DNA from 3 places in the Streptomyces sp. NPDC051921 genome. Region 3 is predicted to be linked to each of the others. Evidence: riboswitches for the same ligand, from Rfam matches in the RefSeq annotation. Region 3 holds a riboswitch; each other region holds the start of a gene.
What was found. A riboswitch is a leader RNA that binds a small molecule or an ion and turns the genes downstream of it on or off. The one in region 3 is predicted to bind cyclic di-AMP.
Positions count from the first base shown of each region.

Region 1 (9,949 bases), on a different contig from region 3:
CCTGGCTCGTGGAGACCCAGCGGGCGGACGGCTCCTGGGACGAGCCGTACTTCACCGGCACCGGCTTTCCTTGGGACTTCTCCATCAACTACCACCTCTACCGCCAGGTCTTCCCGCTCACCGCGCTCGGCCGCTACGTCAACGGCGAGCCGGTGCTCCACGGCCGGGAGGGCGGCTGATGGCCCGGGAGCCGGCCAGAGCGGCCGCCGTCCCGCCGCTCCTCGTCGCCTGCGCGCTCGGCATCGAGAAGCTCGCCCTGCGCAGCGGCGACCGCGACGGGGCGCCCGCGCCCGTGACGGTGGTACGGACCGGGATGGGCCCGGCGCACGCGCGGCGGGCCGTCGCCCGCGCTCTCGACCGCGAGCCCTGGCGGGACGCGGCCGTCATCGCCTCCGGCTTCTGCGCGGGCCTCGCGCCCGGGATGCACCCCGGCGACCTGATCGTCGCCGAGGAGACCCGGGACGCCGAGGGCACCATCCCCTGCGTGGGCACCGAGCTGCTCGTCAAGGCGCTCACCCGCGCGCTGCCCGAGCGCACCGTGCACACCGGCCTGCTGACCGGCTCCGACCACGTGGTGCGCGGCCCCGAGCGGGCCGCGCTGCTGGCCGACGGGGCCATCGCCGTCGACATGGAGTCCGCCGCCACTCTGCGCACGGCCACCACCGCCGGACCGCGTCCGGTTGCGGCCGTCCGGGTGGTCGTGGACGCTCCGGAACATGAACTGGTCCGGATCGGCACGGTACGCGGGGGAATATCGGCCTTCCGCGTCCTTCGTGCCGTCCTTCCCGCATTCTTCGAATGGCACCGTTCTTTGCTGCTCCCCAGGAGGTGAGCGAGTTATGGCCATGCCGCTCCGTCAGTCCATCCGGGTCGGGACCTATCTCTTCGAACAGAAGCTCCGCAAGCGGGACAAGTTTCCGCTGATCGTCGAGCTGGAGCCGCTGTTCGCCTGCAACCTCAAGTGCGAGGGCTGCGGCAAGATCCAGCACCCGGCGGGCGTGCTCAAGCAGCGCATGCCGGTCGCCCAGGCGGTCGGCGCCGTCCTGGAGTCCGGGGCGCCGATGGTCTCCATCGCCGGCGGCGAACCGTTGATGCATCCTCAGATCGACGAGATCGTGCGCCAGCTCGTGGCCAAACGGAAGTACGTCTTCCTGTGCACCAACGCGATGCTGCTGCGCAAGAAGCTCGACGACTTCACCCCCTCCCCGTACTTCGCCTTCGCCGTGCACATCGACGGACTGCGCGAACGGCATGACGAATCCGTCGCCAAGGAAGGCGTCTTCGACGAGGCCGTGGCGGCGATCAAGGAGGCCAAGCGGCGCGGTTTCCGGGTCACCACCAATTCGACCTTCTTCAACACCGACACCCCGCAGACGGTCATCGAGGTGCTCAACTTCCTCAACGACGACCTCCAGGTCGACGAAATGATGATCTCGCCCGCCTATGCCTACGAAAAGGCACCCGACCAGGAGCACTTCCTCGGCGTCGAGCAGACCAGGGAACTCTTCAAGAAGGCGTTCGCGGGCGGAAACCGGCGTCGCTGGCGGCTCAACCACTCGCCGCTCTTCCTCGACTTCCTCGAAGGCAAGGCCGATTTCCCGTGCACCGCGTGGGCGATCCCCAACTACTCCCTCTTCGGGTGGCAGCGCCCCTGCTATCTGATGAGTGACGGCTACGTCCCGACGTACCGCGAGCTCATCGAGGAGACGGACTGGGACAAGTACGGCCGCGGCAAGGACCCGCGCTGCGCCAACTGCATGGCGCACTGCGGCTACGAGCCCACCGCCGTCCTGGCGACCATGGGCTCGCTCAAGGAGTCGCTGCGCGCGGTCCGCGAGACCGTCAACGGGAACAACGGGTGAGCGAGCGCGTCATGACCGGTGAGTTCGACCTGCGGGCGCTCCTCGCCGAGCGCGGTGGCGAGCGCTACGAGCTGCACGCCCGCCACCTCAACCACCAGCTGCCGCGGATGCTCCACACCCTCGGCTTCGACAAGGTGTACGAGCGGGCCGAGGGCGCCCACTTCTGGGACGCCGACGGCGCCGACTACCTCGACATGCTGGCCGGCTTCGGTGTCATGGGCCTCGGCCGGCACCACCCCGTCGTGCGCAAGGCGCTGCACGACGTCCTCGACGCGCAGCTCGCCGACCTCACCCGCTTCGACTGCCAGCCGCTGCCCGGGCTGCTCGCCGAGCGGCTGCTCGCGCACAGCCCGCATCTCGACCGGGTCTTCTTCGGCAACAGCGGCACCGAGGCCGTCGAGACCGCGCTCAAGTTCGCCCGGTACGCCACCGGACGGCCGAGGATCGTCTACTGCTCCCACGCCTTCCACGGGCTGACCACCGGCTCCCTGTCGGTCAACGGCGAGCAGGGCTTCCGGGAGGGCTTCGCGCCGCTGCTGCCCGACACGCCGATCGAGCTCGGCGACCTCGACGCCCTGGAGCGGGAGCTTCGCCGGGGGGACGTGGCCGCCTTCGTCGTCGAGCCCGTCCAGGGCAAGGGCGTCCACGAGGCGCCGCCGGGCTTCCTGCGCGCCGCCCAGGAGCTGCTCCGCCGGCACGGCGCCCTGCTCATCGCCGACGAGGTGCAGACCGGCCTCGGACGGACCGGCGACTTCTACGCGTACCAGCACGAGGAGGGGGTCGAGCCCGACCTGGTGTGCGTCGCCAAGGCGCTCTCCGGCGGCTACGTGCCGGTCGGGGCGACCCTCGGCAAGGACTGGATCTTCAAGAAGGTCTACTCGTCGATGGACCGGGTGCTCGTCCACTCGGCCAGCTTCGGGTCGAACGCGCAGGCCATGGCGGCCGGGCTCGCGGTGCTGTCGGTGATGGAGTCCGAGGGCACGGTCGCGCACGTACGCCGTGTCGGCGACCTGCTCGCCGGGAGGCTGCGCGAGCTCGTGCCGCGCTACGAGCTCCTGAAGGAGATCCGGGGCCGGGGGCTGATGATCGGCATCGAGTTCGGCCGGCCGTCCTCGCTCGGCCTGCGCAGCCGCTGGACGATGCTCCAGGCGGCCCGCAAGGGACTCTTCGCCCAGATGGTCGTGGTGCCGCTGCTCCAGCGCCACCGCATCCTGACCCAGGTGTCGGGGGACCATCTGGAGGTGATCAAGCTGATCCCGCCGCTGGTCATCGACGAGGCGGACGTGGACCGCTTCGTGACCGCCTTCACGGCGGTGATGGACGACGCCCACGGGGGCGGCGGACTGATGTGGGACTTCGGGAAGACGCTGGTCAAACAGGCCGTCGCACAGCGCTGACGGCGGGCTGCCCGGATCAGCCCCACGGGTCTTGCCTCTGAGGCAAGAAAGTTGCCTCAGAGGCATGATCCTGGCGCAATGGACGCATGGACCACGTCCCCGGGGGACCCGCCCCGGAAACCGCCGCCCGCGCCGCTCGCAGCGAGCTCGACGTACCGCCGGACGTCGCCCCGCAGCTGCGGGCGCTGCGCCGCCGCAGGGGACTCACCCTGGAGGCCGCCGCGCAGCGGGCCGGGCTCTCCCCGGCCCACCTCTCCCGGCTGGAGACCGGGAACCGGCAGCCTTCGCTGCCGATGCTGCTCGCCCTCGCCCGTATCTACGGTACGACGGTGTCCGAGCTCCTCGGCGAGGTGCCGCCCGAGCGCGACCCGGTCGTCCGGGCCGGCCGCTCCGAGCCGGTCGAGGCCGACGGCTGGATCTACCGCCAGGTCGGCGGCGCCGGGCGCGCGATGCAGTGCCTGCGCGTGCACGTGCCCTACGCCACCAGCGCGGACATCGTGCGGGTCCACCCCGGCGAGGAGTGGATCCACGTCATCGAGGGCCGTGTACGGCTCGCGCTCGGTGAGGCCGTGCACGTCCTCGACCCGGGCGACAGCGCGCACTTCGACTCGCTCACCCCGCACCGGATCGGCGCCGCCACCCGAGCCGGGGCCGAGCTGCTCTTCGTCCACACCCTGCTGCAGAGCCCCGTCGCCGAGCTGTGTCTCGGCGACGGCACCCCGCACCGGCGCTGACAACCCGAAAGGTAGTGCTATGTCCGAGAAGTCCGTACCGGTCACCGGCGAGGAGCGCGGCGGCGGCAAGTTCCCCAAGGGGCTGGTGCTCCGCCTCTTCGCGTACCTGATCGCGGGGCACCTCTTCGCCGGCTTCCTCTACCTGCTCTTCATGCTCGGCGGGCAGAACCAGTAGCCGGGGCCGCCGGGCCGCCCGGGGCCTCCGGGCCTGCCCGGACAGCCCGGGCCCGCCGAGGGCCGCCGGGATCGCCCGGATCGCCGTGGCCTTCCTGGACCGGCCCGGACCTTCCCGGACCGGCCCGGACCTCCCGGACCTCCCGGACCGGCCCGGGCCTTCCCGGACCGGCCCGGACCTCCCCAGCCTTCCCGGCCGCCGGGGCTAGGACTCCGAGAGCAGGCGCTCGCGGAGCCGCTCCCGGGTCTCCGGGGAGAGTGCGAGGCCCTGGGTGAGGTAGGCGTCCACCGACCCCCACGTCTCGTCGATCGTCGCGAAGGCGGCCCGCAGGTACTCCACCCGCGCGTCGAAGAGCGGGCTCAGCAGCTCCATCACCTCGGGTGCCATGCCGTCCGGGGCGGTGGAGCTGCGCTGCACCTTGTAGCGGCGGTGCGGGGCGTTCGACTTCAGGTAGTCGGCCTCGACGGCCTCGCGCTCGACGCCGACGGCCAGCAGCGAGACCGCGACGGACAGGCCGGCCCGGTCCTTGCCGGCGGCGCAGTGCATCAGGGCGGGGACGCTGTCCTCGGCCATCGCGTGCAGGATGCGGCTGTGCTCCGCCGTGCGCTCGACCATCATCTTCCGGTAGGAACCGGACATACGGGCGGCGGCCTTGCCGTCGGCCAGGAGGTCGCGCAGCTGCGCCAGGTCGCCCTGGCGCACCATCTCCCAGAACTCCTTGCCGTCGGCCGGGTCGCTCAGGGGTATGTTCACGTTCCGCACGCCCGGGAGGCTCACGTCCTCCCCTTCGAAGCGCCGGTCGGCGTCGTTGCGGAAGTCGAAGACCGTGTGCAGGCCCAGGGTGGCGAGGAAGGCGGCGTCCTCGGCGGTGGCGTGGGCCAGGTGGCCGCTGCGGAAGAGGCGTCCGGGGCGCACGGACCGGCCGTCCACGGTCGGCAGCCCGCCCAGGTCGCGGAAGTTGCGTACGCCGGTGAGCTCGGGCTCGGTCATCGCTTGCGTCACGGTTGCTCCTGCTGTCGAGATCGGTTCCTGGGGCAATCATCCAGATGAGAGGCCCCGCACGCACCCCCTCGGGATGGAATGGGGTTTCTGTCCGAATTGAGGGTTTAGGGGTAACGCGCCCTGGTTCCTTGTCAGATAGGAAGCCGGGCGTGAGCAGCGTCATACGCGTGACGGACCGTGCCTGATCGTCTTTCCCAAATTCCCTTCTGGAAAGGGAAATCGAGGGGCCGTCATCGACGGAGGGTGACGGGAATTCCCGCTGGATTTCCCGGAATCCGTAGTGGCGGGAAATCAGTGGCTTGTTCGTGCCGACCTCGCTCGTCTAGCGTCGCGCTCAATCCGGACGGACCGCCTAATCCTGCCGCCGACCGGAATCCGCACCCACCCGTACATGGCAGGAGCGGGGGACCCAGGTAGTACGCCGATCCCTCGGAGAAGGACGGCTCGGGGTGAAGCCGCGCGACCAGCGGCCGGACATCTCCAGTCCGAACCCGACAGCTCACCTCGCAGGCGACGGAGAGGAATTCGCCATGCCCGCGAAGGGTAAGCACCGCCGTCCCAAGGCCAACCCGATCACCCGCGGGTTCGTGGCAGCCGGTACCGGAGGCGCCGTCGTCGCCCTCCCGCTCATCGGCGCGACCGGCGCGCACGCCGCCGAGAAGGCCGCCCCGACCGTCACCCCGCAGCAGGCCGTCGCCGCCGTCGCGCCCGCCGCCGTGACCCCCGCCAAGACCCCGGCCGCCCCGAAGACGTACACCGTCGTCCGCGGCGACTACCTGTCCAAGATCGCCACCGAGCACCACCTGGCCGGCGGCTGGCAGAAGCTCTACCGCGACAACCGCCAGGTCGTCGGCGGCAACCCGTCGCTGATCCTGCCGGGCATGAAGCTCACCCTCGGCGCCAAGAACCCCGCCAAGGCCGCGCACCACAAGAAGGCCGCCGCCGAGCGCACCCAGAAGGGTTCCGGCGACGCCTCGACCCGCGCCTCGCGCGGCAGCGAGCGCTCCTCGGCCCCGGCCTCTACCGCGAGCTCCTCCGCCCCGTCGTCCTCCTCGGCCGGCACGACCTCCGCCTCCGGCTGGGTCGCCCCCCTCGGCGGCGGCATCTCCACCCCCTACCGCGCCTCGGGCGCGATGTGGTCCTCCGGCTACCACACCGGCGTCGACTTCATCGCCTCCACCGGCACCACCGTCCACGCGGTCGGCCCCGGCACCGTCTACTCCGCCGGCGACGGCGGCGCCTACGGCAACCAGGTCGTCATCCAGCACGCCGACGGCACCTTCTCGCAGTACGCGCACCTCTCCTCGATCTCCGTCTCCGCGGGGCAGACCGTCACCGGCGGCCAGGAGATCGGCCTGTCCGGCGCGACCGGCAACGTCACCGGCCCGCACCTGCACTTCGAGATCCGCACCGGTCCGGACTACGGCTCCGACATCGACCCGCTGGCGGCCCTGCGCCAGCACGGCGTCAGCATCTGACGTAGCGTCAGCACCGCGTCGGCGTACGGTCGGCGCGCCACCGCAGGCCCGGCACCCCGTGCCGGGCCTCCGGCGTATTCCGGCTTGGCAGAATCTTTATCGGTGGCATATGTCACCCTGCGTCAACCCCTCCTTACGGTCGCGTAGGTCACACCGCGCGGGGAAAGATGTGCTCCCGTGGCAGACGATTCGAGATCAACAGACAAGAACGCATTCGGGTCGTACGCGGCGATCGGTGACAGCTTCACCGAGGGCGTCGGAGATCCCGGGCCCGACGGGGCGTACGTCGGCTGGGCGGACCGGTTCGCGGTCCTGCTCGCCGACCAGCTGCCGGAGCACGACGACTTCCGGTACGCCAATCTCGCCGTACGGGGGCGCCTTCTGGACCAGATCGTCGCGGAGCAGGTCCCGCGGGCCAAGGAACTCGCCCCCGACCTGGTGACCTTCTGCGCGGGCGGCAACGACATCATCCGCCCCGGTACCGACCCCGACGACGTGGCCGAGCGCTTCGAACGTGCCGTGGCCGACCTCACCTCCGCCGTCGGCACCGTGATGGTGACCACCGGCTTCGACACCCGCGACGTGACCCTGCTGAAGCACCTGCGGGGCAAGATCGCGACCTACAACGGACACGTGCGGGCCGTCGCCGACCGGTACGGCTGCCCGGTGCTCGACCTGTGGTCGCTGAGGTCCGTCCAGGACCGGCGCGCCTGGGACGACGACCGGCTCCACCTCTCGCCCGAGGGGCACACCCGGGTCGCGCTGCGCGCCGCCCAGGTCCTCGGCATGACCGTGCCGGCCGACCCGGAGCAGCCGTGGCCGCCGCTGCCGGTGCGGGGGACCCTGGAGGTCCGCAAGGACGACATCCACTGGGCCAAGGAGTACCTGGTCCCGTGGATCGGGCGCCGGCTGCGGGGCGAGAGCTCCGGCGACCACGTCGAGGCCAAGCGCCCCGACCTCATGCCGCTCTAGCGTTCCGGGGCCTGCCCGGCGGATCAGGTCCGGACGGGCCCCGGAGCCCGTCCTAGGGCAGGGCCCAGGACCGGCCCGCCGGGACCCGCTCCAGGACGCCGCCGGCGAACACGTCGTACAGCGGCAGCGTCTCCAGGTGGACATAACCGATGTGACAGTCGCAGACGGCGAGCGGGCAGGCGCGGGGGCGCAGCGCGGCGCGGTACGAGCCGTCGTACAGATTGCCCAGCTCGGCCCTCACGAAGTGGCAGCGGCGCACCGTCCCGTCGCCGTCCACCGAGATCACCGACTCGCCCGTGCGGCACGGCAGGCCCGCCGAGGGGTGCGGGTGCCGGCTGTACGGGAAGAGCGGGTCCAGGGCCGTCCACCGGGCGGCCTCCGGATCCGTGTAGGTGTGGCCCTCGGCCGCGTTCACCCACAGGTAGACGTGGTCCGGCAGGGCCTCGCGCAGCCGCCGCGCGTGCTCCAGGTGCTCGGGCAGGCCGACGATCCCGACGCTGAAGCGGACGCCACGGGCGGCGAGCTCACGGCACTTGCCGAGAAAACGCTCGTACGGCGTCTCGCCCGGGTGGTACGTGCACCACAGCGCCAGCGTGTCGAGGTCGGCCCCGTCCAGCCAGCTCGTACGGCAGCTCAGGTTCGTCTGGATCGCCACCCGCTCCACGTGCGGCAGCCGGGACAGCTCGGCCATCGCCCGCCGGTACCAGGACCGCACCAGGCCCTCGCCCCACGGGGTGAACAGGATCCGCAGCCGGTCACCCGTCTGCCCGGCCGCCCATCCCGTGAAGCGCTCCAGGGCCGCCCGGTCGGCCCGCAGCCGCTCCGGGCTGTCGCGGCGCTTGGCGAACGGACAGTAGGGACAGGCGTAGTCGCAGGAGGCGAGCGGCCCCCGGTACAGGAGGGTCAGATCCATGCCGGGCCCGCCTACTTCGCCTCGTACGCGGCCATCGCCGCGCTCACCGCCGGCGAGAACAGCTCCGGGCCGAGCCCGTCCGAGTGCGCCAGGCCCTCCGGGGACAGCCGGAGCAGACCGGCCGGGGCGCCGGTGTCCAGCCAGCCCCAGCTCTCGAAGCGGGCGAGCTCGTCGCCGAAGTGCGCGAACGGCGAGCCGCCGAAGCGGGCCGCGTAGTCGGCGAGCGGCATGCCCTCCGCCTGGAGCAGCGACTGCAGGAGATGCCGGCGGCGGGCCTCGCCGACGTCGACCCGGCGGCCCACCTCGGCCCGGGAGAAGTCCCCGGCCCGGGTGTAGGCGTCGATGATCCCCCGGATCTCCGGCATCCCGACCGCGTAGTCGAAGGAGTAGTGCAGCTCCGCGGTGTACGAGCGGGCCCCGCAGCCCAGGCCGATCATGCCGTCCGTCTGGCAGGCGTGGTCGTCGGGACCCAGCGGCGGCGCGTCCGCCCGGCGGAACATGCGCATCGACACCTGCGCGTACCCCTGCGCGAGGAGGTGGTCACGGCCGTACCGGTAGAGCCGCAGACGCTGCTCGTCCCACTCCCGGTCGGCGGTCGCTCCGGAGGTGGCGGCCTGCCGGCCGAGGCCGGTGAGCGGGCGGACGTACAGCGGGTAGAGGTACAGCTCCTCGGGGCGCCAGGCCAGGGCCGCGTCGAGCGAGCGGCGCCAGGACTCCTCGGTCTGGCCGTCGATGCCGTAGATCAGGTCGATGTTGAGGACCGGGACTCCGGTCTCGCGGATCCGGCCGAGAGCGGCCTCGACGTCGGCCCGGCGCTGCGGCCGCACCGCCGCCCTGGCCTCCGCCTCGACGAAGGACTGCACCCCGATGCTCAGCCGGGTCGCGCCCCGCTCGGCGAGGACCGCGAGCCGGTCGGCCGTCGCGGTCGCGGGCGAGGTCTCCACGGACAGCGGCACCGCCCGCAGGTCGGCCCCCATGCGCCGCTCGGCGATGTCGCAGAGCCGCTCCAGCTCGCCCGCGGTGAGGAAGGTGGGCGTGCCGCCGCCGAACGCCGCCGTCGCGAACCGGACCGGCGCGGCGTCGCCCAGCGCCTCCCGCACGGCGACCGCCTGCCGGTCGAGCGCGTCGAGGTAGCGGGTGGTCAGCTCGTCCGGCGCGCCGATCCGGGTGAAGAGGTTGCAGAAGCCGCAGCGGACCTCGCAGAACGGTATGTGCGCGTAGAGCGACAGGGCGTCCTTCGGCTCGTCCGCCCACAGGGCGGCGAGGGACGGGCGCTCGGGCAGCGGGCGGTACGCGGTCTTGTGCGGATAGGCGTAGACGTAACTCCGGTACGGGCGCGGGGCGTCGGTCACGAGCGGCGACGTGGTCACGCGGCCGCCTCCCCGGCGCTCCGGGCGTCGGGCGCGCTCCGGGCGT
Region 1 is NZ_JBFAXU010000015.1:26,599-36,547, reverse strand. It holds gene shc (squalene--hopene cyclase) at 1-179, shown strand, start outside; gene AB0M16_RS20670 (1-hydroxy-2-methyl-2-butenyl 4-diphosphate reductase) at 179-832, shown strand; gene hpnH (adenosyl-hopene transferase HpnH) at 840-1,862, shown strand; gene AB0M16_RS20660 (aspartate aminotransferase family protein) at 1,874-3,259, shown strand; gene AB0M16_RS20655 (helix-turn-helix domain-containing protein) at 3,346-3,993, shown strand; gene AB0M16_RS20650 (DUF6126 family protein) at 4,013-4,168, shown strand; gene AB0M16_RS20645 (tyrosine-protein phosphatase) at 4,373-5,170, opposite strand; cyclic di-AMP (ydaO/yuaA leader) riboswitch at 5,543-5,696, shown strand; gene AB0M16_RS20640 (LysM peptidoglycan-binding domain-containing M23 family metallopeptidase) at 5,701-6,648, shown strand; gene AB0M16_RS20635 (SGNH/GDSL hydrolase family protein) at 6,826-7,620, shown strand; gene AB0M16_RS20630 (STM4011 family radical SAM protein) at 7,673-8,533, opposite strand; gene AB0M16_RS20625 (STM4012 family radical SAM protein) at 8,545-9,903, opposite strand; gene AB0M16_RS20620 (STM4013/SEN3800 family hydrolase) at 9,900-9,949, opposite strand, start outside.
Region 1: it holds a riboswitch for cyclic di-AMP, as region 3 does, so the genes downstream of both, AB0M16_RS20640 (LysM peptidoglycan-binding domain-containing M23 family metallopeptidase) here and AB0M16_RS22820 (C40 family peptidase) in region 3, are expected to answer to the same signal.

Region 2 (9,949 bases), on a different contig from region 3:
GGGAACCCCGACAACCCGCAGGCCTACGCGGGGCTCGCCGCCGAGCTCTCCGAGCAGCTCGACCGGATCGACGTGCTCGTCTGCGCGGTCGGCACCGGCGGCCACTCGGCCGGCATCTCCCGTGCGCTGCGGGCCGGTTCCAGCCCGGCGCTCGAACTCGTCGGCGTGGACTCCGTCGACTCCACCGTCTTCGGGCTGCCGGCGGGGGATCGCCTGATGCGCGGCCTCGGCTCCTCGATCCACCCCGGCAACGTCGACCACGACGCCTTCGACGAGATCCACTGGGTGGCTCCCGCGGAGGCGGTGCGGGCGGCCCGTCGGCTGGCCGCCCGGCAGTTCGCGACCGGCGGCTGGAGCGTCGGCGCGGTCGCGCTGGTGGCCGGCTGGCTGGCCCGCACCCGGCCGCGCGGCACCCGGATCGCGGCCGTCTTCCCCGACGGACCGCACCGCTACTTCGACACCGTCTTCAACGACGAGTTCTGCACGGCGCACGGGTTGCTCGACGGGCCGGTGCGGACGGACCCCGCGGCCTGGACCGAGGGCGTGCCGGTCAGTGGCTGGACCCGGCGGGCCCTCGACCGCCGCAAGGACGGCGCGGACCGCGGGGAGCGTGTGCGGTGACGACGGCCACGGCTCCCGCCCGGGGCGGGATCTGGAAGCGGACGCGCACGTTCGATCCGGCCGTGCGGCTGCTCTTCCTCAACCAGCTCACCATCAACCTCGGCTTCTACATGCTGATGCCGTACCTGGCCGCCCACCTGGCCGACGGACTCTCCATGGCGGCCTGGGCGGTGGGCCTGGTGCTCGGCGCGCGGAACCTCTCCCAGCAGGGCATGTTCCTGGTCGGCGGCGCGCTCGCCGACCGGCTCGGCTTCAAGCCGCTGATCGTCGCCGGGTGCGCGCTGCGGACGGTCGGCTTCGGGGCGCTCGCCTTCGCGCAGTCGCTGCCGATGCTGATCGCCGCCTCGCTCGCGACGGGCCTCGCGGGGGCGCTGTTCAACCCGGCGGTGCGGGCCTGTCTGGCGGCGGAGGCGGGGGAGCGGCGCGTGGAGGCGTTCGCCCTGTTCAACGTCTACTACCAGGCCGGCACCCTGCTCGGGCCGCTGGTCGGGGTCGCGCTGACCGGGGTGTCGTTCCGGCTCACGTGCGTGGTGGCGGCGGTGCTGTTCGCCGGGCTGACCGTCGTACAGCTGCGGCACCTGCCCGTCCGGCGGTCCGCGGAGGCGGCCGAGGGCGAAGGGCGGGCCGGGGGGCAGTTCCGTACGGTGCTCGCCAACCGGGTCTTCTGGCTGTTCTCGCTCGCCATGACCGGCTCGTACGTGCTGTCCTTCCAGGTCTATCTGGCGCTGCCGCTCGCCGCGGACGGCACGGCGGCGACCACCGCGCTGTTCGTGGTCTCGGCGCTGGTGGCGCTCGCCGGGCAGCTGCGCATCACGGCCTGGTGCTCGGCGCGGCTCTCCCGGGAGCGGTGCCTGGTGCTCGGGCTCGCCCTGATGGGGGCGGCCTTCCTGGTGCCGGCCGCGCTCGGGCGCTCCCTGGTCGGGCTGCTGCTGTGCGCGGCGGTCCTGGCGGTGGCGAACGCGGTGCTCTACCCGTACGAGATGGACACGGTCGTCGCCCTGTCCGAGGGCCGCTGGGTCGCCACCCACTACGGGCTCTACAACACGGTCTGCGGGATCGGCATCACGCTCGGGAACCTGGGGACGGGCGCCCTGCTCGACGTGACCGGCTGGTCGGCGGCGCCGTGGCTGGTGCTCTGCGCCATCGGTCTCGGGTGCGCGGCGGCCATGGCGGCGCTGGCGCGTGGCGGGCGGCTCGCCGTACGCCAACCGGCCGAGGAGGAGTCGCCGAGCCGCTCGTCCTGACGGCACCCTGGGGTGGGCGCGGTTCGGTCCGCCCCGTGGACGGACCGACCGGGCAGGAGAGCACAGGTGGGGCGAGCATCGGCGGGCCGTGGAGCGGGCGGCGAGGGCGTGATCCGTCCGTACCGCGGCGCCCGGCGCTTCCTGCGCGCGCTCCCCCCGCTGATCATCGTGGGCGGGGTCGCCTTCGACCTGTCGACCCCGGCCGACTACACGGCGTCGCCGCTGTTCTCGGCGGCGCCGCTGATCGCCGCCCCGTTCTTCTCCACCCTGGTCACGCTGCTCACGGGCATCGCCGCGGTCCTGGCCAGCGTCGGTCTGCACGTCTACAACGGGACGGTCGACCGGATCCCGGCACTCACCGAGACCCTGACGGTGGTCACCGTCGCGGCGCTCGCGCTGCTGATCAACCGCGCGGTGCGCCGGAGCGGCGAACGGCTCGCGTCGGCGCGGGTGATCGCGGAGGCCGCGCAGCGGGCGGTGCTCCCGGCACCCTCCGCCCGGATCGGCGGGTTGCAGATCGCGGCCCGGTACGAGGCGGCGCACGCGGACGCGTTCATCGGAGGCGACCTGTTCGCCGTACAGGACACCCCGTACGGGGTGCGCCTGGTGGTCGGGGACGTCCGGGGCAAGGGGCTCGGCGCGGTGGAGGCGGTGGCCGTGGTCATCGGTGCCTTCCGGGAGGCGGCCGAGCAGGAGGCGACGCTGGAGGGCGTGGCCGCGCGCCTGGAGCGGGCGCTGGCCCGGGAGGGCACCCGGCGGGAGGGGTTCGACGCCTTCGAGGGCTTCACCACGGCCGTGCTCGCCGAGATCCCGGGCGGCGACCGGGTGGTGCGGGTGGTCAACCGCGGTCACCCGGAGCCGCTGCTGCTGCGGGCGGACGGCGGGGTCGAGCTGCTGCGGCCGAGCGAGGCCGCGCTGCCGCTGGGGATGGGGGACCTCGCGGTCTGGCCGGACCGGGCCGACGAGACGTCGTACCCGCCCGGCGCGACGCTGTTGTTCTACACGGACGGGCTCTCGGAGGCGCGGGACGCGGAGGGGGTCTTCTACGACCCGGGCGAGCGTCTCGCGGGGCGGCTCTTCCCGGGGCCGGAGGAGCTCCTCGACGCTCTGGTGGCGGACGTGCGCCGGCACACCGGCGGGGGCGCCACGGACGACATGGCGCTGCTCGCGGTGAGCCGTCCGGCGATGGGGCAGCCGGAGCGGCGGCGGACGATGCCGGTGGTGCCGCCGGGCCCTGCCGGGAAGCGGTGACCAGCTGTAGTCGGGGGGTGTCCCTCTGATAACAATTGACGTAACGTCAGATTCACGGTTTGCTGCTGACGCGTTTCTGAGTGGGGGTCAAGTCGGACGATTCCCTCCCATTTCAACGAATGATCAAGGGATACGGCTTGGAATCGGGTGGCCGAGTCTATTAACGTTCGATAACGCAGCGCGGTCGTCCCAGCCGCCGCAAGAGGCGGCACCGTGCGCACGCGCCGAATCCCGCAAGGGAACCGGGGAACCACCACTTGGGGTGAATCGGGCCCCACCGCACCCGTGCGGTACGCCCGTAGGAGACCTTCCTGCTCCGAACCCGTCAGCTAACCCGGTAGGCGAGAAGGAAGGAAAGGAGAACGCCTCCGTGGCGTCCAACACCCCCGCTCCGCAAACCCCCTTCGCCCCTTTCACCCCCTTCGACGCCTCCGGCGCGGCGGGTGACGCGGGCGTCCTGGACGGAGCCGGGGAGGAGTGGAACCCCACCGAGGACTCCCTGCGTGACCGCCGTTCCGGCGGACGCCACCGCGTCGTCAAGCAGCGCTCCAACTTCGCGCGCTCCTCCACCGTCCTCGGCGTCGGCGTGATCGCCGCCGTCGGTGCCGGCGGCCTGGCCACCGCCCAGCAGAAGCCCCCGGTCTCCATAGCCCTGCCGGACGTCGACCTGCCCGACGCCTCCGACCTGCCCGGCGTCGGCGACCTGATCGGCCACGACGAGGGCGCCGCGGACACCGCGGGCGGCAACAACACGCAGCCGCTCACCGCGCTCACCTTCACCACCGGTGACGGCACGGACTCCGGCACCGGCTCGCAGACCCGGACCGAGACGCAGGCCGACGCCGGCGAGGCGCTGCGCGCCCGCATCCTCCAGCAGGCCGAGCAGCAGCAGGCCGCCGCGGACGCCGCCGAGAAGGCCGCTGCGGAGAAGGAGGCCGCCGAGAAGGCGGCGGCGGAGGCCGCGGCCAAGGCCGACGCGGCGGAGAAGGCGGCCGCCGAGGCGAAGAAGCAGGCCGAGGAGGAGGCCGCGCGCAAGGCCGAGGCCGAGCGCCTGGCCAAGCTGGCCGCAAGTTACTCGCTGCCGACCTCCTCGTACACGATCACCTCGACCTACGGCGAGGCCGGCTCGATGTGGTCCTCCGGCTACCACACCGGCCTGGACTTCGCCGCTCCCACCGGCACCCCGGTCAAGGCCGTGCACGGAGGCACCGTGAAGTCGGCCGGCTGGTCCGGCGCGTACGGCTACCGGATCGTCCTGGAGCTCGAGGACGGCACCGAGATCTGGTACTGCCACCTCTCCTCGATGACGGTCGGCGCCGGGCAGTCCGTCGGCACCGGCGAGACCATCGGCCGCGTCGGCGCCACCGGCAACGTCACCGGCCCGCACCTCCACCTGGAGGTCCACACCCCGTCCGGCGACGGCATCGACCCGGCGGCCTGGCTCCGCTCCAAGGGCCTGAGCATCTGACGTCCGTCCCCGCGGGCCCGGTCACCGCGGAATAGGCCCGGCGGGGCGGAGGGTTGATCACCCCATGACTTCCCTTCGCCGGCTGGGCTCTTCCGACCTGCACGTCTTCCCGCTCGCCCTCGGCGGCAACGTCTTCGGCTGGAGCGCCGACGAGGCGCAGTCCTTCGCCGTCCTCGACGCCTACGCCGCCGCGGGCGGCAATTTCGTGGACACCGCCGACGCCTACTCGCAGTGGGCCGAGGGCAACGAAGGCGGGGAGTCCGAGACCGTCATCGGCCGCTGGCTCGCCTCCCGCGGCAACCGCTCCGACGTCCTCGTCGCCACGAAGGTCGGGGCCCACGCCCGCTACAAGGGCCTGGGCGCCGCGAACATCAAGGCCGCGGCCGAGGAGTCGCTGCGCCGCCTCGGCACCGACCACATCGACCTGTACTACACGCACTACGACGACGAGTCCGTGCCGGTCGAGGAGATCGTCACCGCCCTGGACCAGTTGGTGAAGGACGGCAAGGTGCGGGCCGTCGCCGCCTCGAACATCTCCCCGGAGCGGCTGCGCGCCTCGCTCGACTTCGCCGAGGCGGAGGGCCTCGCCCGTTACGTCGCCCTCCAGCCGCACTACAACCTGGTCTCCCGCGCCACGTACGAAGGCGCGCTGCTCGACACCGCCGAGCGGGGCGGGCTCGCGGCCGTGCCGTACTACGGGCTCGCCTCCGGCTTCCTCACGGGCAAGTACCGTCCGGGCGCCACCGTCGCCAGCGTCCGCGCCGGCGGCGCGGGCAGGCACCTGGAGACCGAGCGCGGGCAGAAGGTCCTCGCCGCCCTCGACACGGTCGCCGCGGCCCACGACGCCGAGCTCGCGTCCGTCGCCCTGGCCTGGCTGGCCTCCCGCCCGACCGTCGTCGCCCCGATCGCCTCGGCCCGCACGGTCGAGCAGCTCCCCGCGCTGATCGCGGCCGCCGACCTGAAGCTGACGGACACGGAGCTGGCGGCGCTGACGGAGGCGTCGGAGGCCTGAGCACCCGGGCCGGAGATCTGAGGCCCGGGCCGGCTCGGGCCTGTCCGGCGGATCAGGGGCGGACGGGCTAGCCGCGGTACGGGTTGTAGCCGCCGTAGTCCAGGTACTGCGGCGGCGCCCAGACCCGGCCGGTCGCCCGGGCCGCGTACGTCAGCGCGGGTGAGGCGATCTGTCGGCGCTGCCACAGGTGGTGCAGCAGCTCCTGCTCGCGGGCCGTGAAGTCCGGTGCCGCCTGGCCGCGCCGGGCGCGGTGGCGCAGGAACGCCAGGGTCGTCGCGAACGCCTCATACTCGCCGACGGCCTGCGCGGCCTGCTTGCCGAAGCTGCGGGCGGCGTAACTACGGGCCAGCGCGCGGGCCCGCATGGAGGAGAGCGCGAGGGGTTCGTCATGGGCGAGCCAGCCGGCCGTCGCATAGGCCGGGAGCTCGCCGGATATCGTGCGCAGCTCCTTCTGCCGGCTCCATATCGCGAGCCAGGTGAGCAGCGCGAAGACCGGCACCATGAACAGGGCGTAGACGACGATGAACGCCAGCGGGTGGAAGGTCGCCGAGCCGTTCCAGAGGGCGTGCATGCCCATGGCGAGGACAAGCCCGCCGAGCGACAGCAGCACCAGGCGGGTACGGCGGAGTCGGGCGGCGGCCGGCAGCAGCGCGGCGAAGCCGAGGCCGAGGCCGGTGAGCGAGGTGAACAGGGGGTGCGCGAACGGGGACATGATGACCCGGACGAAGAACGTGCCCACCGTCGTCGAGAGGCCGCCGGCGCCCAGGTCCATGTCCTCACCGAAGGCATTGCCCAGATAGAGGATGTTCTCGGTGAAGGCGAAGCCGGTGGCGGTGAAGCCCGCGTAGACGAGGCCGTCGACCGGGCCCGTGAAGTCTTTGCGCCGGAAGAGGAAGAGGAGCAGCACGGCGGCGCCCTTGGCAGTCTCCTCGACGACCGGGGCGACGGCCGTGGCCCCGAGGGTGTCGGCGGAGCCGGGGTCGGTGGTGGCGCTGCTGATCCACTCCACGGCGAAGGAGTTGGCGAGGATCGCGAACAGGGTGGAGGCGAACGCCCCCCAGGCGAGGGCGAACAGCAGGTTCTTCCAGGGGGCCGGCTCGACCCGGTCGAGCCAGCGGAACGCGGCCAGGAGCAGTGGCACCGGCAGTACGGCGAGACCGAGGCCCACCAGGAAGCCCTCGGTGCCGGTCTCCTCCCGCACCAGCGCGAGGATCGCCAGCGCGCAGATCACGAGCGCGGTGATCAGCACGACGGCCCGGAGCAGCCGACTGCGCCAGAAGGCCTTGCGCGGCTTGTAGCGCCACTTGGCCCGCTCCGGGACGGCGGCGAAGTCCGGCTGATCGCTCTCCAGGGCGGGCACGGGAGCGGGCGCGGGGATCACCGCGTGGGCTGGGGCGGTGCCGGGCTGGATGGCGGGCCCGGCAAAGGGGTTCGACGACACGGAACGACCCTAACGAGCGTCACCGACAGCGGCGAGGGAGTTCTCCGCAGCCTGTGGAAAACCCTTACAGCGTGGCGCGCCGGGTGAAGAGCAGGTCGTGGACGACGTGGCCCTTGTCGAGGCCCTGGCCCTCGAAGCGGGTGAGGGGCCGGTATCCCGGCCGGGGCGCGTAGCCGCCGTCGGCCTGGGTGTTCTCGAAGTCGGGGTGCGCGTCGAGCACTTCCAGCATCTGCTCCGCGTACGGCTCCCAGTCCGTGGCGCAGTGCAGCAGACCGCCCGGCATGAGGCGCGGGGCGAGCAGCGTGAGGAACTCGGGCTGGATGAGCCGGCGCTTGTGGTGGCGCTTCTTGGGCCAGGGGTCCGGGAAGTACACCCGGCAGCCGGCGAGGGACTCCGGCGCGAGCATCTCGCGCAGCAGGATGATCGCGTCGCCGTTGGCGACCCGCACGTTGGTGAGCCCGTTGCGGTCGGCGAGCCCGAGCAGGTTGCCCTGGCCGGGGGTGTGGACGTCCACGGCGAGGATGCCGGTGCCGGGATCGGCGGCGGCCATCTGCGCGGTGGCCTCGCCCATTCCGAAGCCGATCTCCAGGACGACCGGCAGCCCGCCGAACATCTCGTCCAGGTCGAGCACCCGCTTGCCGTCGATGTCGAGGCCCCAGTCGGGCCACCGCTTGAGCATGGCCTCGGCCTGGCCCGCGGTCACCCGGCTGCGCCGCGGCTGGAAGCTGCGGATCCGCCGCTCGAAGTGCGCCCCCGCGGGATCGGGCGAGGGCCCCTCACCCGGCGAGAACATCCGACTGCCGCGCCGCGCGACGGGTCGGCCGTCGTCGGCCGAGGCCTCGACGGGACCGGTGGGGACGGGGTGCGCGATGTTCTCAGGCTGCTCAGACACAATGCCCCCGATTCTACGGCGCACCGCCCGATGGCACCGGGCGCCGGATGGGCCCCGTGCCCGCGCGCCCCGAGCGGGCACCGCGGCCCCGCGTCGCGTCCCGAGAGCGGCTCCGCGGCCTGCCCCGAACGGGCCCCGCGGCCTGCTTTGCCTGTGCCCCGAGCGGGCCGGCGACCGTGCCTACAGCAGGGCCAGCGCCCGTCCCGCCACCTCGCGTCCGATCGGCAGCGAGGCCGTCGCCGCCGGGGACGGCGCGTTGAGCACGTGCACCGTCCGGACCGACTCGCGGATCAGGAAGTCGTCCACCAGCGTGCCGTCCTTCAGCACCGCCTGCGCGCGGACGCCCGGGGCCGCACGTCGCAGGTCGCGCTCCTCGACGATCGGGAGCATGCGCCGGACCGCCTCGGTGAAGGCGCGCTTGGAGAGGGAGCGGTGCAGCTCGCCGGCGCCGTAGCGCCAGTGGGCGCGGGCGATCGCCCAGCTGCCCGGCCAGGCGAGGGTGCCGGCGAGCTCGCGGGGCCTGACGACCGTCCAGCCGTAGCCCTCGCGGGCCAGCGCCGGGACCGCGTTCGGACCCACGTGGACGCCGCCGTCGATGCCGCGGGTGAGGTGGACGCCGAGGAAGGGGAAGGCCGGGTCCGGGACGGGATAGACCAGGCCGCGCACCAGCGACGGGTCGGCCAGTTCGTAGTACTCCCCCCGGAAGGGGACGATCCGCATCTCCGGGTCGTCGCCCGCGAGCCGCGCCACCCGGTCGCAGTGCAGCCCCGCGCAGTTCACCAGCACCCGGCCGCGCACCACGCGCCCGGCCGCCGTGCGCACGGCGACGCCCCACGGGCGCCGGTCCACGGCGGTGACCGGCGAGCCGTACAGGATCCGCGCCCCGGACGCCTCGGCCAGCTTGGCCGCCACCGCCCCGTAGTCGACGATGCCCGTCGTGCCCACGTGGATCGCGGCGAGGCCGCGCACCCGCGGCTCGTACTCGCTGATCTGCGCCGGGCCCAGCTCCCGCACCGGGATCCCGTTCTCCCGGCCGCGCTGCACGAGCGCGTGCAGCCGGGGCAGCTCCTCCCGGTCGGTGGCCACGATCAGCTTGCCCGTGACCTCGTGGGGGATGCCGTACTCGGCGCAGAACTTGACCATCTCCGCCGCGCCCTCGACCGCGAAGCGCGCCTTGAGGGAGCCGGGGCGGTAGTAGATCCCGCTGTGGATCACGCCGCTGTTCCGGCCGGTCTGGTGGCGGGCCGGGGCGTGCTCCTTCTCCAGGACCGTCACCCGGGTGCCCGGCGCGGCGCGCGTGATCGCGTACGCCGTCGACAGACCGACGATCCCGCCGCCGATCACCAGCACGTCACAGTCATACCGGACAGACACCTGCGCCACCTCCCACCCTGATAGTGCACTGGCCCACTGACAATGCCGCTAAACCGCCCGCGTACTGGGACGCGCGTCACGCCGGAGCCACGAGCAGCGGGCGGGCCCGCTCCCGCAGCTCCATGACCCTCGGCTCGTCCCCGTACGGCTCGAGGCGGTGCAGCAGGTCCCGTACGTACTCGGTGGTCCGGGCCGAGGAGATCCGCCCGGCGACCTCCACCGCGCGCGTGCCGGCGGCGCAGGCCGCGTCCAGATTGCCCGACTCCAGCTCGGCGACCGCCGACACCACGAGCCGCAGCCCGTGCGAACGGACGTACTCCTCGGTGGGCCGCAACAGTGCCTGCTCGGTGAAGCGGCGCACCTGCCGGGGCAGCTTCAGGTCGCGGTAGCACTCGGCGGCGTCGGCGCAGAAGCGGTCGTACGAGTAGAAGCCGAGCCAGGTCGGGTCCGGGTCTCCCTCGCGGGAGCGCTCCAGCCACCCCTCGGCGGCCTTCAGGGCGGCGGCCGCCGCCGTCCCGTCGCCGGCCTTGGCGTGCGCACGGGCCTCGACCAGCCGGAAGAAGGACATGGTGCGGGCGGTGGCCAGCCCCCGGTTCCGTTCGAGTGCGGCCTGGGCCAGGTCGACGCCCTCGTCGGCGAAGCCCCG
Region 2 is NZ_JBFAXU010000013.1:15,772-25,720, reverse strand. It holds gene AB0M16_RS18460 (PLP-dependent cysteine synthase family protein) at 1-621, shown strand, start outside; gene AB0M16_RS18455 (MFS transporter) at 618-1,865, shown strand; gene AB0M16_RS18450 (PP2C family protein-serine/threonine phosphatase) at 1,932-3,116, shown strand; cyclic di-AMP (ydaO/yuaA leader) riboswitch at 3,329-3,475, shown strand; gene AB0M16_RS18445 (M23 family metallopeptidase) at 3,487-4,584, shown strand; gene AB0M16_RS18440 (aldo/keto reductase) at 4,649-5,596, shown strand; gene AB0M16_RS18435 (PrsW family intramembrane metalloprotease) at 5,664-6,977, opposite strand; gene trmB (tRNA (guanosine(46)-N7)-methyltransferase TrmB) at 7,102-7,929, opposite strand; gene lhgO (L-2-hydroxyglutarate oxidase) at 8,110-9,303, opposite strand; gene AB0M16_RS18420 (MFS transporter) at 9,380-9,949, opposite strand, start outside.
Region 2: it holds a riboswitch for cyclic di-AMP, as region 3 does, so the genes downstream of both, AB0M16_RS18445 (M23 family metallopeptidase) here and AB0M16_RS22820 (C40 family peptidase) in region 3, are expected to answer to the same signal.

Region 3 (9,722 bases):
ACTCCCCCGGGGGCTCGATCAGCGCGATGACCTCGATCTACGACACGATCCGCACGGTCTCGTGCGAGGTGGAGACCACGTGTCTCGGCCAGGCCGTCGGCCCCGCCGCGGTACTGCTGGCCGCCGGCTCACCGGGGCGCCGGCTCGCGTTGCCGGGAGCCAGGATCGTCCTCCAGCAGCCCGCGCTCGACGAGCCGTTGCAGGGACAGCCCAGCGATCTCGACATCCACGCGCGGGAATTGCTGCGGCAGCGCGCACTGGTCGCCGGACTGCTCGCCGAGCACACCGGACAGGACCGCGACCGGGTCGACGCCGACATCGACCGGACCACCGTCCTCGACGCGCCGGGAGCGCGGGAGTACGGGCTGCTGGACCACGTGGTGACGAGCCGCCGCGCGTCCGCCGGCGCCGCCGGCGAGGGCTGAGCCGGCCATGGTCCCGGAGCTGCCGCCGCTGCCCGCACTGACGCGCGCCGAGGGCGAGTTCGTCGACGCCTACCTCGAAGTCGTCGACCTGCTGGGAAGGATCAATCCATCCAGGGGTTCGCATACCTATGGGGCACTGCGGGCCGCGCAGGCCCTGGTCGGACGGGCGACGGCGCTCCGGGACGCCCTGACGCTCATGCATATGCGGGGCGAGGCCGAGGTGCACGCGGCCACATTGGCGCGTGCGCTAAGGGTGTTGGACGGCGAACGCCGCTCGGGCCGCGTCACCGTCCCCGGAGAACAGGAGAGTTGACAGAGCCGCGTGTCGTGTCGAGGTCCACTCGGGGCACCCACACCGCAGAATCGCTCCCCCGTTCGGCGTAGTCGATGAATCGACATGGAGCTCAGGTAAGTTGCGCAACAGGTGTACGCATCTGGCGGAATCGGGCATTCCATGCCTGGTGAAGGGCTCGTCGGCCAAACCTCCGAAGATCGCGAAACCTGACTGTCCACTCGAATGGATCAGTCGTGAGGAGCCTCACATATCGCCGTTTCAGCTCGGATTTCGGCCCGACTGTGAGTCAAGATCCCTGTCGACGACAAGCCCCCGCCACCCGAGGCGGGGCGGTCCGGGCGGACGCCGAGTCCTGCCGCTGTCCCGGACGTCTGGTCGACAGGAGTGGATCGGCAGGAGTGGAGGACCCGAGCAACACGGGACGTGCCCGCAAGGGTGATGTCCCTCGGGGTGAAGCCGCAGCCGCGGCCGGGCATCTTCGCCAGCCCGAACCCGACAGGTCATCCTTCGCAGGCGGCTGACGAAGGGTTGCGCATGACTGCGCAGATTCATGTCCCGTCCCTGCTGTCCCGGGCCGGAGCCGTCTCGGCTCTCACCCTCGCCGCCGTCGGCGGCACGCTGCTCGCCCCAGGAGCGGCGCCGGAGGCCCAGGCCGCGAGCTCGTACGCCAACACGGCACTGGGCATCGCCGCCTCGAAGAAGGGATCGCCTTACAAGTACGGCGCCTCGGGCCCCAGCAGATTCGACTGCTCGGGCCTCACGCTCTACTCGTACAAGAAGGCGGGCAAGACGCTGCCCCGCACCGCGCAGCAGCAGTACAACAAGACACGACACATCTCGGCGTCCAGCCGGCAGAAGGGGGACCTCGTCTTCTTCCATTCCGGCGGAAGGGTGTACCACGTCGGAATCTACGCGGGTAACAACAAGATCTGGCACTCCCCGAAGACCGGTTCGTGGGTGAAGCTCGACAGGATCTGGTCGTCGAAGGTGCTGTACGGCCGCGTCCGCTGACCCGCGGACCCCGCCGCAGGCCGCCCGGCCGGCCGGGCCCCTGCCCCGCCCGAGGCCGCGTCCCCGTGGCCCCCGCCCCGCGTCCCCTGCCCCGCGCGTCCCCGTCCCCGGGTCGTGGCACCGGGGGCGGGCGGCCGCGGGGCGGCGCGGGGGACCTACCGGGGCGTCAGCGTCGGGGCCGTCCAGGGCAGGTTGATCCAGACCGTCTTGCCGCCCTCGGCCGTCGGCTTGACCGAGAGGCGGCCGCCGGCCTCGGCGGTGAGCGAGCGGATGATGACCATGCCACGCCCGTTGTCCTGCTGTACGGCCGCCGGGAGGCGCCGGGGCCAGCGCGGATGGCTGTCGGTCACACCGATGTGCAGCTGCTCGTCGCGTTCGAGACGGATCTCGACGGTGAAGTGGGGCGACTGGCCGAAGGTGTGCAGCACGGCATTGGTCGCCAGTTCGGAGACGATCAGGCGGACCGTTTCCGCCGTGTCGCTCGCGCTCCCCAGCCCCCAGGAGGTGAGCACCTCGGCGACGTACCTCCGCGCGGTGGACACCGAGGCGGGATCGCTCGGCAGCGTCACGGTTGCTTCCTGGTGGTCTGCCATGGCGACGCCGTCCCTTTCCCACCGGGCCCGGCCCGGATTGCGCTGAGCGCCAGACTGCCACCGATCGTGCCGCGCCGACGGCGATCCACCAAGATGTACGGATATCTATCGCCCGAAGCGGTGAACCGTCCGACGGGCGACCGGATCCCGACTCGGCGTGCCTGCAGGGCTCTTGAGCGGGCACACGAGCCGTATGAGCGTCTCCAAGAGCACCCTCCTCGTCCTCGACAGCAGCGATCCCGAGCCCCTCGCCCGCTTCTACGCCGCCCTGCTGGGCGGCACCGCCGAACCGGCCGAGGGCGACCCCGACCTGGTCCTGGTCTCCTCCCCCACGGGCGTCGCCCTCGGCATCCACCGCGACCCCGGCCAGGCTCCGCCCAGCTGGCCCCGGCCGGAGGACTCCCAGCAGGCCCACTTGTGGATCCTGGTCGCCCCCGAGGCCCTCGACGAGGCCGAGCGGGAGGCCATCGGCCTGGGCGCGCGGCCGGTGGCGGCCGAGGTCGACGGCACCCGCCTCGACCGGCGCTCCGCCCTGCGGCGCTGTACCGACCCGGCCGGCCACCCGTTCGTGCTCGCCGCCGCGCCCGGCGTTTCCGCCTGAGACCACCGGGCAGCCGCCTGCACGTCCCACCCGTTCGGCGTACGAATCCGGAGGACGAACATGAGCCACCACGAGCGCCGGCGCACGCTTCCCGCGGACGCGCCGCCCCGCACCACACCGTCCGAGGCCGTCGGGGAGAGCGGCGACGCCGAGGCCCGCCGGGAGGCCGAGGAAGCGGTACGCGGCCGTCGCGGCGCCGCCGCGTCCGACACGCACGGCATGGACGCCAAGCGCCAGTCCCCCGGGCTGGGCCGCGAGGAGCAGCGCCGTCCCCACGGCCGCAGGGGCGAGGCCGGGGAAGACGCCCCTTAGCGATCCGCCGTGCGGCGGGTGGCCGCGGCCAGGACGAAGGTGATGCTGATCAGCAGCGACCATGCGCCGAACTTCTCCACGCCGACGGGCTGCCACCCGTGGAGCTGGTACGGGTAGCGCCAGGCGCCCACGTACGTGGCGAGGTTCTCCGCCAGCCACAGGAAGAAGCCGATCAGCACGAAGGACAGGGCCAGCGGCATCCGCAGGCGGGCACCGCGCACCGTGAACCGCACGGAGGTGCCCGCCGTGACGGCCAGCAGCACCGCGGCCAGTGGCCAGCGCGCGTCCGGCAGCCAGTGGTGGGTGAAGAAGTTCAGGTAGATCGCCGCGGCCACCACCGCCGTGGACCGCGGCCGGTAGCGGACCAGCTCGAGGTCGAAGAGGTGCCAGGCCCGGCAGACGTAACTGCCGACGGCCGCGTAGAGGAAGCCGCCGTACAACGGGACGCCGGCGAACTTCAGCACCGCCGGCTCGGGGTAGCTCCACGAGCCGAGCGACACCTTCACCAGCTCGAAGGCCAGGCCGATGACATGGCAGACGGCGATGACGGCGACGTCACGCCCCGACTCCCAGCCGCGCAGCCAGAAGAGCAGGGTGAGCAGCACGCCGTACACGACGAGCAGGTCGTAACGGGCCACCGGGAGCCCGGGCAGCAGCGTGGACGCCGCCACCCCCGACAGCAGCGCGATCGCGAAGGCGCAGGCCCGGGTCTGCCCCCACGCGAAGGCGAGCAGGCGGCGGAAGGACGAGGTCAGCAGGTCTGGGAGGGGTGCGTTGAGGCTCGGCATGGTGCGCTGTAGGACGAGCGCGACGGCCGACGCGGTTGCGGCCGGACGCCCCAGGATCCCTGCCCCGGGCGGACACCCGCGCCGGGACGGCCAGGATTCCGAGCCACCGCCCGCGCCCGAACGACCAGGACCCCGAGCCCCCGCCCGCGCCCGAACGACCAGGAGTCCCCTGACGCGGCCGGTCCTGTCGGCGGTGGATCTCAGACCGCCGCGCCCTCCGGGGCCGTGCGGAGGATCGTCGCGACCGCGCGCCCGATCTCGGCGTCGGTGAGGTCCGCGCGGGCGGTCAGACGGAGACGGGAGATGCCGTCCGGGACCGACGGGGGGCGGAAGCAGCCGACGGCGAGGCCGAGTTCTCGGCAGTCGGCGGCCCAGCGGAGGGCCTCGTTCGGACCCGGGGCGCGGACCGAGACCACGGCCGCGTCGGGGCGTACGGCGGTCAGGCCGGCGTCGCTGAGGAGGCGGTGGAGCGTGGTCGCGACCGTACGGGACCGGGCCGCCAGTGCCGGCTCGGCCGCGATCAGCCGCAGGCTCGCCAGGGCGGCGCCCGTGGCGGCCGGGGCGAGGCCCGTGTCGAAGATGAAGGTGCGGGCCGCGTTCACCAGGTGCTCGATCACGCGGGCCGGGCCGAGCACGGCGCCGCCCTGGCTGCCGAGCGACTTGGAGAGGGTGAGCGTGGCGACGACGTCCGGGGCGCCCGCGAGCCCCGCCTCGTGGAGGGCGCCGCGCCCGCCGTCGCCGAGCACCCCGAGGCCGTGCGCGTCGTCGACGACGAGGCCCGCGCCGTGCGCCCGGCAGGCCGCCGCGAGCGCCGCGAGGGGGGCCTTGTCACCGTCGACCGAGAAGACGGAGTCGCTGACCGCGAGCCCCCGGCGGCCCGGGTGCGCGCCGAGGGTCTTGGCGACGGCCTCCGGGTCGGCGTGCGGGACGACCGCCGTCTCGGCCCGGGACAGCCGACAGCCGTCGACGATCGAGGCGTGGTTGCCGGAATCCGAGACGATCAGGCCGTCCCGGGAGGAGAGCGCGGTGAGGGCGGCCAGGTTGGCGGTGTAGCCGGAGGAGAAGACGAGCGCCGCCTCGAACCCGCAGAACTCGGCGAGCTCGCGCTCCAGGCGGGCGTGCAGCCGCGTCGAGCCGGTGACGAGCCGTGAGCCGGTGGAGCCCGCGCCCCAGCGGCGGGCCGCCTCGGCCGCCGCCTCGGTGATCTCCGGGCGGCGGGTGAGGCCGAGGTAGTCGTTGCTCGCGAGGTCCAGCAGCTCCGACTCGGCCGCCCGTGGCCGCAGGGTCCGTACGAGACCCGCCTCCGCGCGCTGCCGTGCCGCGGCCTCGGTCCAGGCGAAGGCGGTCCGGCGCGGGTCGGGGCCCTCGCTCGGGTCCTGCACGTCCTGCGGGTCCTCGGCGTACGGCGGCATGGCAGATCCTTTTGTAGGCAGCCCACAGACCCTAACGGTCCGGGCCCGAGGGCAGGGTGTGGCCATACACACACTTCAAAGCGGTCGGTTTGTTCTTCTCTTCCTTGGCCCCGGTGGCCGCCGTAGGTAAGGATCAGCCCTTATGGACCTGCTGAACACCCTGGTGGAGAAGGGGCTGCGGCGCGAGCTGCCGACCCGTGAAGAAGCGCTCGCCGTCCTGGCGACATCCGACGACGACCTGCTCGATGTGGTGACCGCGGCCGGCAAGGTGCGCCGCCAGTGGTTCGGGCGACGGGTGAAGCTCAACTATCTCGTCAATCTGAAGTCGGGGCTGTGCCCCGAGGACTGCTCGTACTGTTCGCAGCGGCTCGGCTCGACCGCGGGCATCCTCAAGTACACGTGGCTGAAGCCCGACGAGGCGTCGGCCGCGGCGGCGGCCGGTGTCGCGGGCGGCGCGAAGCGGGTCTGCCTGGTGGCGAGCGGTCGCGGTCCGACGGACCGTGACGTCGAGCGGGTCGGCAAGACCATCGAGGCGATCAAGGAGCAGAACGAGGGCATCGAGGTGTGCGCCTGCCTCGGTCTGCTCTCCGACGGCCAGGCCGAGCGCCTCAAGGACGCCGGCGCCGACGCGTACAACCACAACCTCAACACGTCCGAGGGGACGTACGGGGACATCACGACCACCCACACCTACGCGGACCGCGTGGACACCGTGCAGAAGGCGCACGGCGCCGGTCTGTCGGCCTGCTCGGGCCTGATCGCGGGCATGGGCGAGAGCGACGAGGACCTGGTCGACGTCGTGTTCGCGCTGCGCGAGCTGGACTCCGACTCGGTGCCGGTCAACTTCCTCATCCCCTTCGAGGGCACGCCGCTCGCCAAGGAGTGGCACCTCACCCCGCAGCGCTGCCTGCGGATCCTCGCGATGGTGCGGTTCGTCTGCCCGGACGTGGAGGTCCGCATCGCGGGCGGCCGTGAGGTGCACCTGCGGACGATGCAGCCGCTGGCGCTGCACATCGCCAACTCGATCTTCCTCGGCGACTACCTCACCAGCGAGGGCCAGGCCGGCCAGGCGGACCTCGACATGATCGCGGACGCGGGCTTCGAGGTGGAGGGCGCGGGCACGACGACGCTCCCGGCGCACCGGGCGGACGCGCTCGCCGCTGCGGCGGGCGGCGGCTGCGGCTCGCACGCCGAGGCCGGTGGCGGCGGGTGCGGTTCCGCCGCCGAGGCGGGCGCGGGCTGTGGCTCGCACGCCGCGGCGGGCGGCGGGTGCGGTCCGTGCGGCGGGCACGCCGACGTGCCGGCGGCGGCCACGGCGCCGGCCTCGGAGGCCCGGACGGACCTGGTGGCCGTGCGTCGCCGCGGCGCCGGCACGGACCTCGCGCCGAATGCGTAACGACGAACTCCTCGCCCTGGACCGGGCGCACGTCTGGCACCCGTACGGCCCCATGCCCGGCCGTACGGATCCGCTGGTCGTCGCGTCCGCGTCGGGGGTGCGGTTGCGACTGGCCGAACCCAGCGAGAACCGGACCGAGTTGGTCGACGGCATGTCCTCGTGGTGGTCGGCCATCCACGGCTACAACCACCCCGTGCTCAACGAGGCGGTGCGCGGCCAGCTCGACCGGATGAGCCACGTCATGTTCGGCGGGCTCACCCACGAGCCGGCCGTCCGGCTCGCGACCCGTCTCGTCGAGATCACCCCGGAACCGCTGCGGCACGTCTTCCTCAGCGACTCCGGTTCGGTCGCGGTCGAGGTCGCGGCCAAGATGTGCCTGCAGCACTGGCGCTCCGTCGGGCGTCCCCGCAAGCAGCGGCTCCTCACCTGGCGCGGCGGCTACCACGGCGACACCTGGCAGCCGATGTCCGTGTGCGACCCCGACGGCGGCATGCACGAGCTGTGGTCCGGGGTGCTCCAGCGGCAGCTCTTCGTGGACGCGCCGCCGGTCGACTACGAGGAGTCGTACGCGGAACTGCTCCGCGAGACGATCGGACGGCACGCCGACGAGCTCGCCGCGGTCATCGTCGAACCGGTCGTGCAGGGCGCCGGCGGCATGCGCTTCCACAGCCCGGAGTACCTGCGGGTGCTGCGCGAGGCGTGCGACGCTCACGACGTGCTGCTGATCTTCGACGAGATCGCGACCGGATTCGGGCGCACCGGCGCGCTGTTCGCCGCCGACCACGCCGGGGTCTCCCCCGACGTGATGTGCGTCGGCAAGGCACTGACCGGCGGGTATCTGTCGATGGCAGCGACGCTCTGCACGAGCCGGGTGGCCGAGGGCATCTCCCGGGGCGAGGTCCCCGTCCTCGCCCACGGGCCGACCTTCATGGGGAACCCGCTCGCCTCGGCGGTCGCCCTCGCCTCCCTGGACCTGCTGCTCGGGCAGGACTGGCAGGTCGAGGTCAAGCGCATCGAGACCGGCCTCCGCGAGGGACTCGCGGACGCCGCAGACGTCCCGGGCGTGCGCGACGTCCGCGTCCTCGGCGCGATCGGCGTCGTCCAGCTCGACCACGACGTCGACATGGCCTCCGCCACCCGCGCCGCCGTGCGCGCCGGGGTGTGGGTCCGCCCGTTCCGCGACCTCATCTACACGATGCCGCCGTTCGTGACGGGCGACGAGGACGTGGCGCGCATCTGCGCGGCGGTGAGAGCGGCGGCTGCCGCGGGCTGAGCGGGGAGAGGTGGCCGCGCGCCCGGCTGCGGGCGCCGCGCCGCCCCCCATCCACCCCGTCGCGGGTGGTCGTTGCTCCCCGGACTCCGTCCTGGGGCGCGGCCACCCGTCGGGCGTGACCCGGCCCCGCGTCACGTGGGGTCCGGATTGCTTCGAATTGAGAGGACTTTCGCTCCATGACCGTCATCGTCGTCAGCGGCACCGGCACCGAGATCGGCAAGACCGTCGTCACCGCCGCGCTCGCCGCGGTCGCCACCGCCTCCGGGCGGTCCGTCGCCGTTCTGAAGCCCGCGCAGACGGGGGTCGGGCCCGGGGAGCCGGGGGACGTGGACGAGGTGGTGCGGCTGTCGGGGGCGGTGACCGGGGCGGAACTGGCGCGGTTCCCGGAGCCGTTGGCGCCCGGGACCGCGGCGCGCCGGGCCGGGCTCGCGCCGGTCGGACCGGACGCGGTCGCGGCGGCGGCACGCGAACTGGCGGCCACGCACGACCTGGTGCTCGTGGAGGGCGCGGGCGGGCTGCTCGTACGGTTCGACGAGGAGGGCGGGACCCTCGCGGACGCGGCCCGACTGCTCGGCGCGCCGGTGCTCGTCGTGGTCCAGGCCGGGCTGGGCACGCTCAACTCGACCACCCTCACGGGCGAGGCGCTGCGGGCGCGCGGCATCGAGCAGCTGGGCGTGGTGGTCGGCAGCTGGCCGGACGCCCCCGACCTGGCCGCGCGCTGCAACCTGGCGGACCTCCCGGAGTCGGCGGGCGCGCCGCTGCTCGGGGCGGTGCCGGCGGGCGCGGGCACGCTGGCGGCGGAGGAGTTCCGGGCGGGGGCGGCCTCGTGGCTGGCGCCCGCGCTGGGCGGCACCTGGGACGCGGCGGCGTTCGCCGCGGCGGCCGGGGCCGGCGGCTGAGCCCCGGGCCCCGACCACGGATCCGTGAACGGCATCGCGGCGCCGTACGCTGACCGCATGCGTGCTCGTGTGCAGGAGATCATGTTCGACTGTGCCGGACCGGCCGCCCTGGTGCGGTTCTGGGCGGCGGTCCTCGGCGGGGCTCCGGTCGACCGGAGCCCCGACTGGGCGTACGTGGACCCGCCGGGGTTCGTGCGGATCGCCTTCCAGCGGGTGCCGGAGGGCAAGGCGGTGAAGAACCGGGTGCACCTGGACGTGGAGGTGGCCGATCCCGGGGCGGCGGCCGACGAGGTGCTCCCTCTGGGGGCCCGCCGGTCGGGTGGTCTCGTGACCGACGAGCAGGGGTCCTTCCAGGTGATGCTCGACCCCGAGGGGAACGAGTTCTGCTTCGTGACGGGTTGACGGACCGGAAGGCCAGGGGGGCCGGGAGGCCCGGGGGCTGAGAGGCTGGGAGGCCGAGGGTCCGTCAGCCTGGAGGTTCGCCGTGGTTCAGCCGTTCCGGTTCTCCGTCACCATGCTCACTCCCGGCACCGGCGGCGAGTGGCGCGCCCGCTGCCGCCGCGCCGAGGAGCTCGGGTACGACCTGATCCAGGTCGCCGACCACCTCGGCATGCCCGCCCCCTTCCCGTCGCTCGTCGCCGCGGCGGAGGCCACGACCCGACCGCGGGTGGGCACCTTCGTGCTCAACGCGGCTTTCTGGAACCCGGTGTTGCTGGC
Region 3 is NZ_JBFAXU010000017.1:106,742-116,463, forward strand. It holds gene AB0M16_RS22810 (ATP-dependent Clp protease proteolytic subunit) at 1-425, shown strand, start outside; gene AB0M16_RS22815 (hypothetical protein) at 433-738, shown strand; cyclic di-AMP (ydaO/yuaA leader) riboswitch at 1,054-1,251, shown strand; gene AB0M16_RS22820 (C40 family peptidase) at 1,255-1,731, shown strand; gene AB0M16_RS22825 (ATP-binding protein) at 1,887-2,324, opposite strand; gene AB0M16_RS22830 (VOC family protein) at 2,518-2,925, shown strand; gene AB0M16_RS22835 (hypothetical protein) at 2,986-3,237, shown strand; gene AB0M16_RS22840 (DUF817 domain-containing protein) at 3,234-4,025, opposite strand; gene AB0M16_RS22845 (8-amino-7-oxononanoate synthase) at 4,226-5,437, opposite strand; gene bioB (biotin synthase BioB) at 5,580-6,833, shown strand; gene AB0M16_RS22855 (adenosylmethionine--8-amino-7-oxononanoate transaminase) at 6,826-8,106, shown strand; gene bioD (dethiobiotin synthase) at 8,283-9,005, shown strand; gene AB0M16_RS22865 (VOC family protein) at 9,063-9,407, shown strand; gene AB0M16_RS22870 (TIGR03621 family F420-dependent LLM class oxidoreductase) at 9,490-9,722, shown strand, end outside.